DNA from 2 places in the Serratia sp. K1WW1 genome. Region 1 is predicted to be linked to the other one. Evidence: riboswitches for the same ligand, from Rfam matches in the RefSeq annotation. Region 1 holds a riboswitch; the other holds the start of a gene.
What was found. Region 1 has a riboswitch for magnesium ahead of ACX9GU_RS08250 (magnesium transporter). Riboswitches for the same ligand answer to the same signal wherever they lie in the genome.
Positions count from the first base shown of each region.

Region 2: another riboswitch for magnesium. It lies ahead of mgtS (protein MgtS); the one in region 1 lies ahead of ACX9GU_RS08250 (magnesium transporter).

Region 1 is NZ_CM147697.1:1,799,852-1,807,141, forward strand. It holds gene mnmC (bifunctional tRNA (5-methylaminomethyl-2-thiouridine)(34)-methyltransferase MnmC2/FAD-dependent 5-carboxymethylaminomethyl-2-thiouridine(34) oxidoreductase MnmC1) at 1-1,709, opposite strand, end outside; gene fabB (beta-ketoacyl-ACP synthase I) at 1,880-3,094, shown strand; M-box (ykoK) riboswitch at 3,383-3,553, shown strand; gene ACX9GU_RS08250 (magnesium transporter) at 3,613-4,623, shown strand; gene ACX9GU_RS08255 (hypothetical protein) at 4,815-5,243, shown strand; gene ACX9GU_RS08260 (copper-binding protein) at 5,314-5,634, shown strand; gene ACX9GU_RS08265 (TolC family protein) at 5,645-6,901, shown strand; gene ACX9GU_RS08270 (efflux RND transporter periplasmic adaptor subunit) at 6,901-7,290, shown strand, end outside.
Region 2 is NZ_CM147697.1:5,701,888-5,709,177, forward strand. It holds gene ACX9GU_RS25910 (DeoR/GlpR family DNA-binding transcription regulator) at 1-68, shown strand, start outside; gene gorA (glutathione-disulfide reductase) at 192-1,544, shown strand; M-box (ykoK) riboswitch at 1,783-1,954, shown strand; gene mgtS (protein MgtS) at 2,242-2,313, shown strand; gene ACX9GU_RS25925 (cation diffusion facilitator family transporter) at 2,630-3,994, shown strand; partial or broken gene ACX9GU_RS25930 (IS6 family transposase) at 4,036-4,395, opposite strand; gene yut (urea transporter) at 4,437-5,432, opposite strand; gene ACX9GU_RS25940 (urease accessory protein UreD) at 5,512-6,462, opposite strand; gene ureG (urease accessory protein UreG) at 6,473-7,099, opposite strand; gene ACX9GU_RS25950 (urease accessory protein UreF) at 7,116-7,290, opposite strand, start outside.

The sequences.
Region 1 (7,290 bases):
CCACAGCGTGCCTGCTGGCCACTGATATCCACCTCTTGCGGCCAACTCTGTTCTGGCAGACAGCGCAGCAGGCGATCGCGGTTCTCTTCCTGCTCTGCCTGGCTATATTCGGTGTTTGATTCACCGCGCTGGTAGCTGGCACCAATGCAGTGCTGCTGATTGTCAGGATTCACCGGCGTCAGATAACCGTCGTAACACAGTACCTGCTTTAACTCACTTAAGACTGGCGTAGTGGGAATATGTGAAACCTGGCCGCGCACGGCATATGCCGGTAGAGCGGCGCCAGGTTCCAGAGTGGTGAGTTGGTGCCCGTTAGCCAGAATCACCGTCGCATGTTGGTGAGTTGCACTCCCGGCAAAATGCAGCTGCCAACCCTCATCATTGCGGTTGAGATCGGAAAGCGTATGCAGATAGTGGCAAACCAATCCCTGCCGTTCAGCCAGGGCAATCGCGGCACGCGTCAGGTCAGCAGGGCACAGCCATCCCCCGAGCGAATAGTGAATGCCACCAAACCCCGTATCGATCCCACACAGGGTGCTAAGCGTAGCGCGATCGGCCGGTTGTGCCAGAGTGTGCGGCCAGGTAACGGCCAGGATCTTGGCGATCTTGCCCGCGCTTTTCTCGTCATAGGCCAATTGGCTGACGCCACACCACTGGTGACCGAACTCAACCTGTTGTTGCAGCAGGGTGTCATACTGGCGGCGGGCAAAGGGGAAGGCGGCGGAGAAGAAGTTTTCCAACGCATCGCCCCGGCCATTCAGTAACGGGTACAGCGCCCCTTGGCGATTGCCAGATGCGCCCTCTGCGGGCTGTGCATCGGCACAATACAAGGTCACCCTGGCCCCACGGCGCAATAAGGCCAACGCGGTGAGTGCGCTGGCTACGCCGCCGCCAATAATAGCGACATCGTCGGTATTCTCCGCTGCCGGGCGCAGGAACCACGGGCTTGGATTGACGCTTGCCGGGGTGTCGGCAGGTAGCTGACCAGTGAGCATCTCGCGTTTCTGGCCAAAGCCTTTGCATTTGGTAACCTCAAACCCGGCCTGCTGCAATCCGCGGCGGACAAACCCTGCGGCAGTGAAGGTGGCAAAACTGCCGCCTGGGCGGGCAAAACGCGCCATGGTGACAAACAGCGGTTCGCTCCACATATCGGGGTTTTTGGACGGCGCAAAGCCATCCAGGAACCAGGCGTCAATTTGATCGTTCATGCTGGCGTCAAAGTGCGGCAACAGGGTATTGACGTCACCGAACCATAAATCGAGCGTGATCTGCCCTTCGGCAAGCAGCAGGCGGTGGCACCCTGGCAGCGGCAAAGGCCACTGGGCGCGAAGCTCATCGGCAAAGGGAGCCAGTTCTGGCCATTGGGCATGGGCTGCCGCCAGGTCGTCCAACTGCAACGGGTATTTCTCAAAGCTGATAAAATGCAGGCGCTGCAAACTTGCTGCGGGTGTCTCCTGCCGGAAACGCGCAAAGGCCTGCCACAGGGTTAGAAAATTCAGCCCGGTACCGAAGCCGGTTTCTGCCACAATAAACAGTGAGCGTGGGTGATCGCTGAAGCGTTGTGGCAACCGGTTGCCCCCCAGAAAGACGTAGCGGGTTTCCTCCAGCCCATCCTGGTTGGAAAAATAGACGTCATCAAACTGTTTCGAAACAGGTGTACCTTGTTCATTCCAGCTTAACGCTGCGGTTTGGATGGGGGCATTGCTCACGGTAGGTTGCTCGTAACTCAAGGGATAGAGCGATTTTAACGGGGGTAGCCCCGAGGTGCAAACTGGGTAAAGATAATGCAAAATTATTCTGATCGGACTTGTTCGGCGTACATCTGTACGCTAAAGTGCGTTGCAAAATCCCGAATGTAAATTGTGGAAGAGGTACTTGAATGAAACGTGCAGTGATTACTGGCCTGGGAATCGTCTCCAGCATTGGTAACAACCAGCAGGAGGTCCTGGCAAGTCTGCAGGAAGGCCGCTCTGGGATCACCTTCTCTCAGGAGCTGAAAGATTCCGGCATGCGTAGTCACGTATGGGGTGATGTTAAACTCGACACTACCGGTCTGATTGACCGTAAAGTGATGCGCTTTATGAGCGACGCGTCGGTTTACGCCTATCTCTCCATGGAACAAGCGATTCAAGATTCCGGCCTGGCAGCCGATCAGGTTTCCAACGATCGCACCGGTCTGGTGGTCGGTTCCGGTGGTGGTTCTCCACGTAACCAGGTTGCGGGTTCTGACGGTATGCGCGCCAAAGGCCTGCGTGGCGTTGGCCCATACATGGTGACCAAGGCGATGGCATCAGGCGTTTCTGCCTGCCTGGCTACCCCATTCAAAATTCGCGGCGTGAACTACTCCATCAGTTCTGCCTGCGCAACTTCAGCACACTGTATCGGCCACGCCGTTGAGCTGATCCAACTGGGTAAACAAGACGTCGTCTTTGCTGGCGGTGGTGAAGAGCTGTGCTGGGAAATGGCCTGCGAGTTCGACGCCATGGGCGCGCTGTCTACCAGCTATAACGACACGCCAGAAAAAGCTTCTCGTACCTATGACGCAGCGCGTGACGGTTTCGTTATTGCAGGCGGCGGCGGCATGGTAGTGGTTGAGGAGTTGGAGCACGCTCTGGCTCGCGGCGCACATATCTATGCGGAAATCATCGGTTACGGTGCGACTTCAGACGGTGCCGACATGGTGGCTCCATCGGGTGAAGGCGCGGTGCGTTGCATGAAGATGGCAATGCAGGGCGTAGACACACCAATCGATTACATGAACGTACACGGCACCTCCACGCCGGTCGGCGATGTGAAAGAACTGGGCGCGATCCGTGAAGTCTTTGGCGATAACACGCCGGCCATCTCTTCAACCAAAGCCATGACCGGCCACTCACTGGGTGCGGCGGGCGTGCAGGAAGCGATTTATAGCCTGCTGATGGTCGAGCACGGTTTCATTGCGCCAAGCATCAACATCGATAATCTCGATGAGAAGGCGGCAGGGATGAACATCGTGACCGAGCCAACCAAGCGTGAGCTGACCACGGTCATGTCCAACAGCTTCGGTTTCGGCGGCACCAACGCCACGCTGGTAATGCGTAAACTGCAGAAGTAAGCCTGGGGCGTTCTATTATCAATCGGGCACCGTAATAGGTGCCCGATTTTTTTTGCTTTTTTAAAGCGATACCTACATCAGCACGAATTAAGATTTCGCAGATCAAAAAAACTGACGGCAGATAACTTAAACGGCGGGCGTTTTTCGTTTAATTTAGCCTTCACCGGGAAGGATAATAAAGTAATCAGGTTAGTTTTTGGCCCGAAAAATAAATAACACCTCAACAAAATTACCATTTTTCCTATACGAATAACCAAACCAGTCATAATGCCCACGCTTTATCTAGCTTTACGATCTCGTTATGGCGAGGCTCCTATACGAACACAAGTTACCGCTCTAATGGCATCGAGAGAGGCCACCAAGGGTAAAACAAGCATTAGCCGAATCAAGGCATTGCTAAGGTAACTTCCCCCTGGGGATACGTTGTATAGTGCTAAACCCAAGACGTGGGGATCGGCTTTCGCTGTCCTGTCTTGTCGCCTCTATGAGACTCCATCTTTCAATCGGGAGTATCTAGAATGTCACATGTTGTATTGCAAGACCTTTACCAAAACGCCAACTTTGAAGACGACGCCATCGCGCGTTATATGAACAAGAAAGTCTCTGTTCTACATCAAGATCTTTACGTTGGCGAAGCCAGGAAAATATTCGTTAACCAACTTTCCAACGACGATATTCCCGCACAAATCTTTATTGAAGATGGCACCAAACTGGTGGGGGTTCTTTCTGTTAAACGTTTATTGCAGGAAGAACATAATGGCGAGCGTATCAAGGATATGATGGAGACCACCTTCTTCCATGTAAAACCCACGGACGAACGCGAACATATCGCCAAACTGGTGGACAATAATAATTTAGATATTGTGGCGGTGGTCGATAATGGCCGTTTGGTCGGCTGCTTAACCGAGCGGGAAATCGCGCAGATTATCGAGGATGAAAACACCGAGGATGCCCATATGCAAGGGGCAAGCCTACCGCTGGATAAGCCTTACCTTGAAATGAGCTCCTTCGAGCTGTGGAAAAAACGTAGCGTGTGGCTGCTGCTGCTGTTCGTCGCCGAGGCTTATACCAGCACGGTTATTCAGCATTTTGAAGAGTCATTGGAAGCGGCGATTGCCCTGGCCTTCTTTATCCCGCTATTGGTGGGTACAGGTGGTAACAGCGGCACGCAAATCACCTCTACCATTGTGCGGGCCATGGCCTTGGGGGAGGTCCGCATGCGCGATTTGGGGCGCGTGCTGAGCAAGGAAATGACTACTTCGATCATGATCGCGTTAACGCTGGCCTGTGCTGGTGCATTCCGTGGTTGGATGATGGGTATCGGCTATGAGATTACGCTCATTGTGAGCTTGACCCTGGTTTGTATTACGCTGTGGGCCGCGATTGTCTCTTCCGTGATCCCAATGGCTCTGAAACGCTTCGGTGTGGATCCTGCCGTAGTCTCCGCCCCGTTTATCACCACGCTGATAGACGGCACCGGCTTGATCATCTACTTCAAAATAGCCCAGTGGACCTTGGGGCTGAATTAATAATGCAAACCGGCGAAAGCCGGTTTTTGCTATGATTAACGGGATTTTTAAGCTGTGTAGTTGACTGAAATCAAAGCATTTTCAGTTTATAGGATCGTTCCGAGGCGGCTTTGTCAGCGGGTGTAAATTCCGTTCCTGTGACGGTTTTCTGCCGATATACTCAGCACAGTTTCTTACTCTGGAATTTTTGCATGTCGGCTTTGGCGTCCATCTCAATATCTATGCATCGGTTGCGCTTCGCCAAGAAGCGGGCTGCAGCATGGCTATTGGCCGTCTGCTGGCTACTGCTCAACAGCCAACTGGCGATCGCCAGCCATCACTGCAACCTGCAACTCACCACCGTTGCGCCAGCCGCGCAGCATACGATGCATATGCAGGCCGCCGATCCGCTAACCAATGAGATGATGCAGGCCGAAGGGCCGCTGTGTGAAAAGCACTGCGTTCCAGATACGGCACAGCAAGACCACGGTAATCTTGCCCTGGCGGCAGTAATACCTGCCAGCAGTGAGCTGTTGGTTGCCGATCCTCAGCCCCAGGCACAGTTTTCCCGCCTCGATTGGCAAACCCCTCCGATAGCAGGCCCGCCGGCAGAGATCGTCTTCTGCCGCTTCCGTGAATAGCCAAACCAACCGCTTTGCCGTCCAGCACGGTGACCTGAGTTGTTTTTGTCTATTCTATGGAGCTATCGTTATGCGTAATCTGATCACTGCCGTTTTCATCTCTCTGATGTTCTCTTCATTCGTCTCCGCTGCGGAGATGCAACATCACCAACATGCCAGCCAAGACACCGCCGTCTATCACTCTAAAGGGACCGTTAAGGCCTGGGGTGAGCAGAAAGTGTCGCTCGCCCACCCAGCCATCCCTGCCTTGAACTGGCCGCCGATGACCATGAATTTCCTTCAGCCCCAGCCGCCATTGCCTGCCTTGGCTGCCGGGGCTGCGGTGGAGTTCAGCTTCCGTCAGGTTGACGGCGGCTATCAGCTGACCGCCATCCGCGCCAGCCAAGACTAACGGGGGCACCATGTCCAGACTACTTTCTCACCCATTGCGGGTGGGCTGGCTGCTGCTCGCCTGTTGGACGGCGAGTGCGCAGGCAACCGGCCTGACGTTGGAGCAATCGCTGGCGGCGGCGGAGCGCTATTCCGCCGAGCTTTCGGCCAACCAGCATCAGGTGAATGCGTTGCAAAACATGGCGGATTCGGCGATGGAGCTGCCCGATCCCAAGCTGAAATTCGGCATTGAAAACGTGCCGGTGCAAGGCGGTAGCGCCCGGCGCTTGACCCGTGACGGGATGACCATGGAGCGGGTTGGCATCATGCAGGACTATGTCAGCAGCACCAAACGCCAACGTAAGGCGGACACCCTGCGTGCCGAGGCCAATAAAACCGAAGCCAACAGTGCGACAATCCGCGCCCGTTTGCAGCAGCAGACGGCACAGGCCTGGTTGGAACTGGCGCTGAGCCAGCAGACGCTGAAAGATGCTACGGCTTTGCTCAAAGAAAGTGAAAAGCAAATCGCCGCCCAACATGCCGGAGTGGCCAGTGGCAGTTCGCCCGCCGCTAACGTCATCGATGCTCGCTTGACGTTGTTGGCGATGCAGGACCGACTCAGCGAGGCGCAGCGTGACGTCACCATCGCCCAGGCGCGCTTGACCCAGTTGACCGGGCAACAGGTGGAGGGGATCGGTGGTCCATTGCCACGCTTCGAGCGTCTGCCCGCCGAGAGCAACCTGTTGCGACAAGCGATAAAACAGCACCCTGAAGTGGTGCAGGCCAGCCGTGAGGCCGATGTGGCCAAGGCGCGATCGGCGCAGTCCGAGGTGGCCGCCATTCCGGACGTGGGCATAGAGGTGTCGTATGGCAAACGGGCCGATGGCTATGAGGATATGGCGGGCGTGATGTTTACCGTCGATCTGCCGCTGTTCCGCTCCCAGCGGCAGGATAAGGACTATGCCGCCGACGTTTCCCGCTCGATGGAGGCCAACGATCAGTTGACGTTATTGATCCGCGATCATCAGGCCCAGTTAGATACCCTGCTGGCGCAGTATCAGGCCGCGCAGGCGCAATGGCAGCGTCAACAGCAGCAAGCGATCCCGCTGCAACAACAGCGCGTGGCACTGCAACTGGCGCAATACCGCAGTGGCAAAAGCGATCTCTCCTCGGTGTTGGAAGCGCGCCGGGCCTTGCTCGATAGCCGTCTGAGCGCCGGTAAGGCCGCGCGTGAATTGGCGCAGCTATGGGCCGCCATCCGTTATCTCACCGTGCAGGAGGCAATGTAATGAAAATGCGTTTTAGCCTGACGCTGTTAGCCGCCTTATTGGGCGGCGCTATGGGCGGTTACTGGTTTGCCGGGGAAAGAACTGCGGCGCAACCTGCTAGCGGCGGTGCCGAACGGCAGGTGCTGTATTGGTACGATCCGATGGTGCCAGGCCAGCGTTTTGATAAGCCGGGCAAATCGCCGTTTATGGATATGGAACTGGTGCCACGCTATGCCGATGAGCAGCAGGATGACGGTGGTGTCACCATCAGTGCCCGCCAGCAGCAGAATCTGGGCGTGCGTACCACGGCTGCACAACTGCGTGAACTGAATTTGCAGCTTGATGCCTATGGCAGCGTTGCCACCGATGAACGTGGCGTGCAGGTTATTGCCGCCCGGGCCAATGGGCTG
Region 2 (7,290 bases), 2.1 Mb from region 1:
ATACCGGCATCAGCAGTGCCGATCGCCAAGCGCTCGATCGGGCAAAACCCGAACTGGTTATCGTGTAAAATCAACCGGGCAGAGGATCAAGCCTCTGCCTATTACAGCCATCGACGCAATCTTTGCGACAACCCCCTATCAGGCGTTAAACTCTTACCCTTCTCGAATCACACAACTCATGGAAAACCCAGATGACGAAACATTACGATTATCTAGCAATTGGCGGCGGCAGCGGCGGTATCGCATCGATCAACCGGGCAGCCATGTATGGCCAGAAATGCGCACTGATTGAAGCCAAAGAACTTGGCGGCACCTGCGTTAACGTGGGTTGTGTCCCGAAAAAAGTCATGTGGCATGCGGCACAGATTGCCGAGGCCATTCACCAGTACGGCCCGGATTACGGCTTCGATACCACCGTCAACGCCTTCGACTGGAAACGTCTGATCGCCAACCGCACCGCCTACATCGATCGTATTCATACTTCCTACGACAACGTGTTGGGTAAAAACAAGGTCGACGTGATCAAAGGTTTTGCCCGCTTTATTGACGCGCATACTGTGGAAGTCAACGGCGAGAAAATCACTGCCGACCATATTCTGATTGCGACCGGTGGCCGCCCAAGCCACCCTTCAATCCCTGGGGCCGAATACGGCATCGACTCCGACGGCTTCTTCGAGCTGGATGCCATGCCAAAACGCGTGGCAGTGGTGGGCGCTGGCTACATCGCGGTAGAGATTGCCGGTGTAATGAACGCGCTGGGAGCGGAAACGCACCTGTTCGTGCGTAAACACGCCCCGCTGCGTACCTTCGATCCGATGATTGTAGAAACCCTGGTTGAGGTGATGAACACCGAAGGGCCAACCCTGCACACCGAATCCATTCCAAAATCCATCGTCAAAAACGCCGACGGCAGCCTGACGCTGGCGTTGGAAAACGGTAAAGAGTTCACCGTGGACAGCCTGGTCTGGGCCATCGGCCGCGAGCCAGCGACCGACAATCTGAACCTGGCGGTCACCGGCGTGAAAACCAATGCGAAAGGTTACATCGAGGTCGACAAATTCCAGAACACCAACGTGAAGGGCATCTACGCGGTAGGTGACAACACCGGTGCAGTTGAGCTGACCCCGGTTGCCGTCGCCGCTGGCCGTCGCCTGTCCGAGCGCCTGTTCAACAACAAGCCGGACGAACATCTGGATTACAGCAATATCGCCACCGTGGTGTTCAGCCACCCGCCAATCGGCACCATTGGCCTGACCGAACCACAGGCGAAAGAGCAGTTTGGTGAGGACAAAGTGAAGGTCTATAAATCGTCCTTCACCGCCATGTACAGCGCCGTGACTCAGCATCGCCAGCCGTGCCGCATGAAGCTGGTGTGTGTGGGTGAAGAAGAGAAGATCGTTGGCCTGCACGGTATCGGCTTCGGTATGGATGAAATCCTGCAGGGCTTCGCCGTAGCGATCAAAATGGGCGCGACCAAGAAAGACTTCGACAACACCGTGGCTATCCACCCAACCGCCGCGGAAGAGTTTGTGACCATGCGGTAATAGTGCATTCCTTACTGGAAAACCGACTGTAAAAGGTCGGTTTTTGCTTTTATTCAGCTTATAAATGCTGATTAAGGCAATTGAATATCCCCGCCATAGTGTTTATATCACTTCAAAATTAACGTTCATTAAGATACATCGTTCGTTTAAATATAACTTCTTAAATATCACCTCAACGAGTTGCCGATTTTCGAGCACTATCGCTCCCAGCACGCCTATAATCACCGCGTAGTTATATGCAGTATCTCGTTTGGCGAGGCTCCTATACAAACACAGGTTACTGATCTGACGACATCGAGAGATGCCCAAGGTTAAGACAGGCTTTATCGGATTAAGGTTCAGCCCAAGGTAACTTCTGAAATTTTTCAGATACGTTGTATAGTGCTAAAACCTGGACGCGGAGATAGGCTTTCTGCACTCCCCCTCTTTGGTTTACTCCCCTATGCGATGCACTGCTGAAGTTTAAACAGCAATAGGGTCAATCACTTCCAGACTCCTCAGCGATGACCGCTACCGCGCCAGCAACACAGGCGGTTCAGGCATTGCTAACTCTTTGAACGCTGACTTTTTCACCGCCACTGGCACCATGACGGTGAATGAAGCCAGGAGACTACGTTGCACACTTACTTTTAACCACAGAGGTCGTTATCGATTACAGTTAACCGAGGATAAGATTATGGGAAATATGATGTTTTTTATGGGATTTTTGTTTTTCATCAGCTCATTGGGGCTGATTGCAGCCTATCTGAGCACCAAATGGGATGACTAATGAACGAAAAGGATCCGCCTAGCATCATCCTCCCCGTAGCCTCATCAATCATTGCGGGGAGGATGAATAACCGCAATAAACGGACGGTATTTACCGCGCGTGATAATGATGATGATTTTTATTCTTGGGTTGCTGTACGCTATTTTTATGATCTCGGTAGGTATTAATGAGATTTATTTGTATTCCACCGGTCAAACTGCATTTCTTTCCTGTCTATTGCTGACAGCTACCGCAAGCTTACTGCTCGTCGCTTTTGTCTGGCAATGTTCCGTAAAAACCAAACGCTGATTTTTTTAATTCAACTATGAGCTGTGCTATGCAAAATCAAAAACAGGCCGTCGCCAGAAACTCGATGATTATCAGCGGATTGTTGGCGTTAGGTAAATTTATCGCAGGTATATTTACCGGCAGTATTGGCCTGATATCCGAAGGCATTCATTCATTTACCGATTTTATCGCCACCAGCATCACCTGGTGGGCGGTGAGCGTCAGCGATAAACCTGCTGATGATGACCATCATTTCGGTCATGGCAAGGTTGAGAATCTGGCCGCACTGTTTGAGGTACTCCTCCTGTTGGCGGCCGGGGGTTGGATCATCTTTGAAGCAGTAAGCAGCCTGATAGGTGAGGCAAACCAGATTGTGGCTGCACCGGTAGTGATTGCGGTACTGCTGGTGTCCATTGTGGTTGATTTCTTCCGTGTCCGGGCCTTGAACCGCGTGGCCAAGGCCACCAACAGCGCGGCTCTGGAAGCCGATGCTCTGCATTTCTTCTCCGATATGTTGTCTTCTGGCGTGGTGCTGTTGGGCATGGTTTTTGTGCTATTTGGTTTTGCCCGTGCGGATGCGCTGGCAGCACTGATCGTCGCCTGCTTTATCCTGACCGCCGCATTGAAGCTGGGGAAACGCTCTTTTGATTCCCTGATTGACACTGCACCTGCAGGCACGCGGGAAGATATCGCGGCCCTGCTTAACGATTTCCCCGCGGTGCTGTCTACAGAAAACATTCGACTGCGCAGTGGCGGAGCCACGCTGTTTATCGAGGTGAGCGTTGGGGTATGCCGGACGCTACCGCTTGAGCGGATCAAGGAATTGAAGCAGAACGTTACCGCCAAACTTGCGCAGCAATACACCAACTCGGAAGTACGGGTGATTGCCATCCCTCAAGCCAGAAGTGATGAAGATCTGGCAACCCGTATTCGCATGCTGGCCGCCAACCATGGGGCCGTGGTGCAGAGCCTTTCGCTACAACAATTGGCAGACCGTGTGGCGATCGGTATGGATCTGTTGGTTCCGGCCAATGCCAGCGTAGAGCAGGCGCATGATATTGCCAGCGAGGTGGAGGAGGCTCTACGCCGGACGTTGGGCGAAAATACGGAGATCGAAACCCACCTGGAGCCACAGATGCTGGATTGGCTAACTAGCCAGGATGTGGAACACGGCGAACTGGCGAAGATTGAACAAGCATTGACGCTTTCGGCGCAAAACAGCGGATTGGTGCAAGACATCCATGATATCCGGGCGCGAGAAACGCCGCAGGGCGTGATTGTGAATTTTCACTGTCGGGCCCTTCCTGCCTTGTCGATTTCTGCGGTGCACGATGCGGTGGACCATATTGAACGGCAATTGAGAATGCAATTCCCGATGGTATCGCGGGTGGTTGGGCATGTTGAACCGCTGTGAGCCCTCACTGCGGAATGAAGGATAAGGTGAAGGTCTATAAATGGCTCTGTTGCATTAGTGACATGAAGTTGGAAAAAGTCAGTACCACTTTTATCGATAGTGACCACCTCAGGTTCACCGTGATGACCAATAGCCTTGCGAAAGAAGCGCAATGCGGCTGCAGCGTCCCATTTGGCAGTCAGCAAAAAGTCGATAGTTTGAACTGCTGTATCGACAGCCCGATACAGATACTTCCATTGGCCTTTGATTTTGATGTAGCTTTCATCCATTCGCCCCTGCCGACCTGCAGTGCGCTTGTGTCGGCGAGAAGCCTTATCCAGCAGCGGCGCCAGGCGGATAACCCAACGACACTGCGTTGAATGGTCAACGATAATACCGCGCTCTGCCATCATCTCTTCCAGTTAACTGGCGACGCCTTAATGCGACAGAGCCCAATAGTTTCTCATGCCTGACGATGTGGCGGCATAACATCCTGATTGGGGACTAAAAATAACCAGGATGCCAGCACAAACGGCATCGTTAAGGTCGGGATCCCCAGCGGGGACATCAGCGTATTCATCGCGCCTTGGACAAAAACCGTAAAGATGATGCCAATAAGGGTGTAGGCCAGCACCCGCCAACTCGGTTTATTAAAGGTTGAACCTAAGGCAATCGCCGTTAATACGGCACTGAAGGAATACAGGCCACTGGCGATGCTGGCATCATTAGCGCCCAAGGCCAGTGCGGTCAGCAGCGCCAGGAGTGACCCCACCACGGCAAATACGGCGGCCCACAGCGAACTGACGGCTAAACCGATGACAAATAAAACCCCCGCGATGACGCTGCTGAATAGATAAATCTGCGAAATACCGTGGAACAGCGTCTTGTAAACGGAAGCGTTCAACAAAGATTGCATTGCTACCACGCTCTCAGCAGTTGGTAGCTTCGGTGCCGGTAAACCTGCGCTATGCAATCCGGCAAACATATAGCTGCTCAGCAAGATGACCCAGGTTGTCAGCACAAAAGGCGCCGTCAAGGCGGCAATTTTCCAGGTTTTCAGCAGGTCAGCAAGGCAGGCGGTAGCGATAACCGACACCACGCTGCCAACAACGATACAGACCCATACCAGCGGCGTCATGACCAGAAAGGTCGGCAGCGCAACGCCGACCAGGCAACCGTTATAACCATAAAGCCCCGCCCGCCAGGATGAACGATCGGGTAGCCCCAACCCCGTCAAGGTCGCGACCACAGTGCCAAGTAGACAACCATAGGCGGCCATCGGGATACCTTCTCCATAGGCCGCCACAAAAATGGCGATAAAGAAAATCAGGCCGGTCAGTGGGTTATTCTGAAACATGACCTGAGCGCAGCCGCGCAATGTCACATCGATAAAACCGATCACGGCATGTGATTGGGCCAAGCGTTGCCATTGGGACGAAATCTCTGCGGGAGCATTCATGAGGTAAACTCCTGATAACGTTTGCCGGACACCGGAAACCTGGGCTGTCCCCCTAACGGGGCCAGATACAAACCGAGCTTTATGTTTTCCAAAGAAAGGGTGCGGGAAGTGAATATCCGGTCGTCACCTGGCGTACTACTTGCCAGAATTCGCGGATAGCTTGTTTGACCCGGGGGCTGTCACAGGAAAGCACCTTGAAAATCAGCCCGAGTTCATTGGGAAGACGGCTGACGCCATGGCAAAGCTCGGGGCTGTAAAACGAGGGGGACTGCTTTAAGATTTCATCCTGAAACGCTTTGTCCGTAATGACGACGACATTACCATAGGTATCAAATGCCCCCATCACGCCAACGACATCCAACGGATACGCTTGGGGTTCCAGAACCAGCTTTTCGGTAAACAGCGTGTCACCGGCAGGGTTTTTCATCGTAATTTTGGACGAATAGACATCAAAACCAAAACGCTCGTCATGATGATGGTACTTGCGCCCAGACATCAAGATCTCGGCGTAGATCACCGTCGCATTGCGGGCGCACTCGATCACCGTTTCATTGATAAAGCGCGAATTTCTGTGGGGGATCACCTGGTCGGGCATAAACTCCAGGTAAGCTCCTTCCCCGACACGGATAAACTGGGTCTGTGCCGCATAGTTGTTATCCATGGAATGGATCTTAGTGGCCGATTGGGTCGTGATGTGGGCACAGGCCCCCTCATCCACCTCAACCACCATCGAAAGCCGATCCCCTTGCAGAATGCATCCCGAGGTAGAAATGATTGGTACACAGGGCAGGAACGGCATTTCCTCATCCCAATAAAGCGCTTTTTGCACCAGCAATGGTACTTTGCGCTCCATTTCATACAGCACGCTCTTGTCGCCCTTGTGAATAAACCTCAGCCGCAAATAGCCGTTTTTGCCGACGGCGGCGCTAGCCATCTGCGGTGGTTCCTGTTGATACTGCGCCAGTTCGGGCGAATGCGCCCCAAGCGACAGCGCCGTCAACGCGGCGGGTGATCTCTCATCTGTCTGCATCCTGGCTTCCTTATTGTTTGGAATGCGTGAACAAGAAATCTTTCTCGATCATATCCACTAGTGCCTCAATCCCTTCACCGGTCTTGCAGTTGGTCAAAATGTACGGCCGACCGCTGCGGACAATTTGCGTATCGTGTTCCATAACCGCCAGGCTGGCACCCACATACGGAGCCAGGTCGATTTTGTTGATCACCAAAATGTCCGCCTGCACCAAACCAGGCCCGTTTTTACGTGGGATTTTTTCCCCTTCCGCCACGTCGATGACATAGATATAAAAATCCGCCAGTGCCGGGCTGAAAGTAAGTGTTAAGTTGTCGCCGCCGCTCTCTATCATGATCAAATCGCTATCTGGGTATTTCTCCTCCATTTCTTCAACCGCAGCGATATTCATACTAGGATCCTCCCTCACCGCCGTATGCGGACAGGCCCCGGTTTCGACTCCCAGGATCTTGTCTTCATCCAGGATCCCTTTCAATGTGCGCTTAACCTGCTTGGCATCCTCCGTGGTCACCACGTCATTGGTAATGATCAATGGCTTAAACCCGCGATTGATCAGTATTGGCGTAATCACTTCGATAATGGCCGTTTTCCCTGAGCCCACAGGACCACCGATGCCGATTCGAGTTATTTTTTTCATCTCAGATCCCTTTCTATTAATTCATAAATAAGCGCACGTGTGCATCAACATGAACGGCGGCCAGAATATCAATGAGAGGCGTATAGGAAGCCATATCACTGATACTGGCATTAGCCGCCAATTGGCAAAAGTGCGGTATGTCGCTATTCACATCGAACAGAATACGCTGACTGTCGAGATGGGTTATCCTC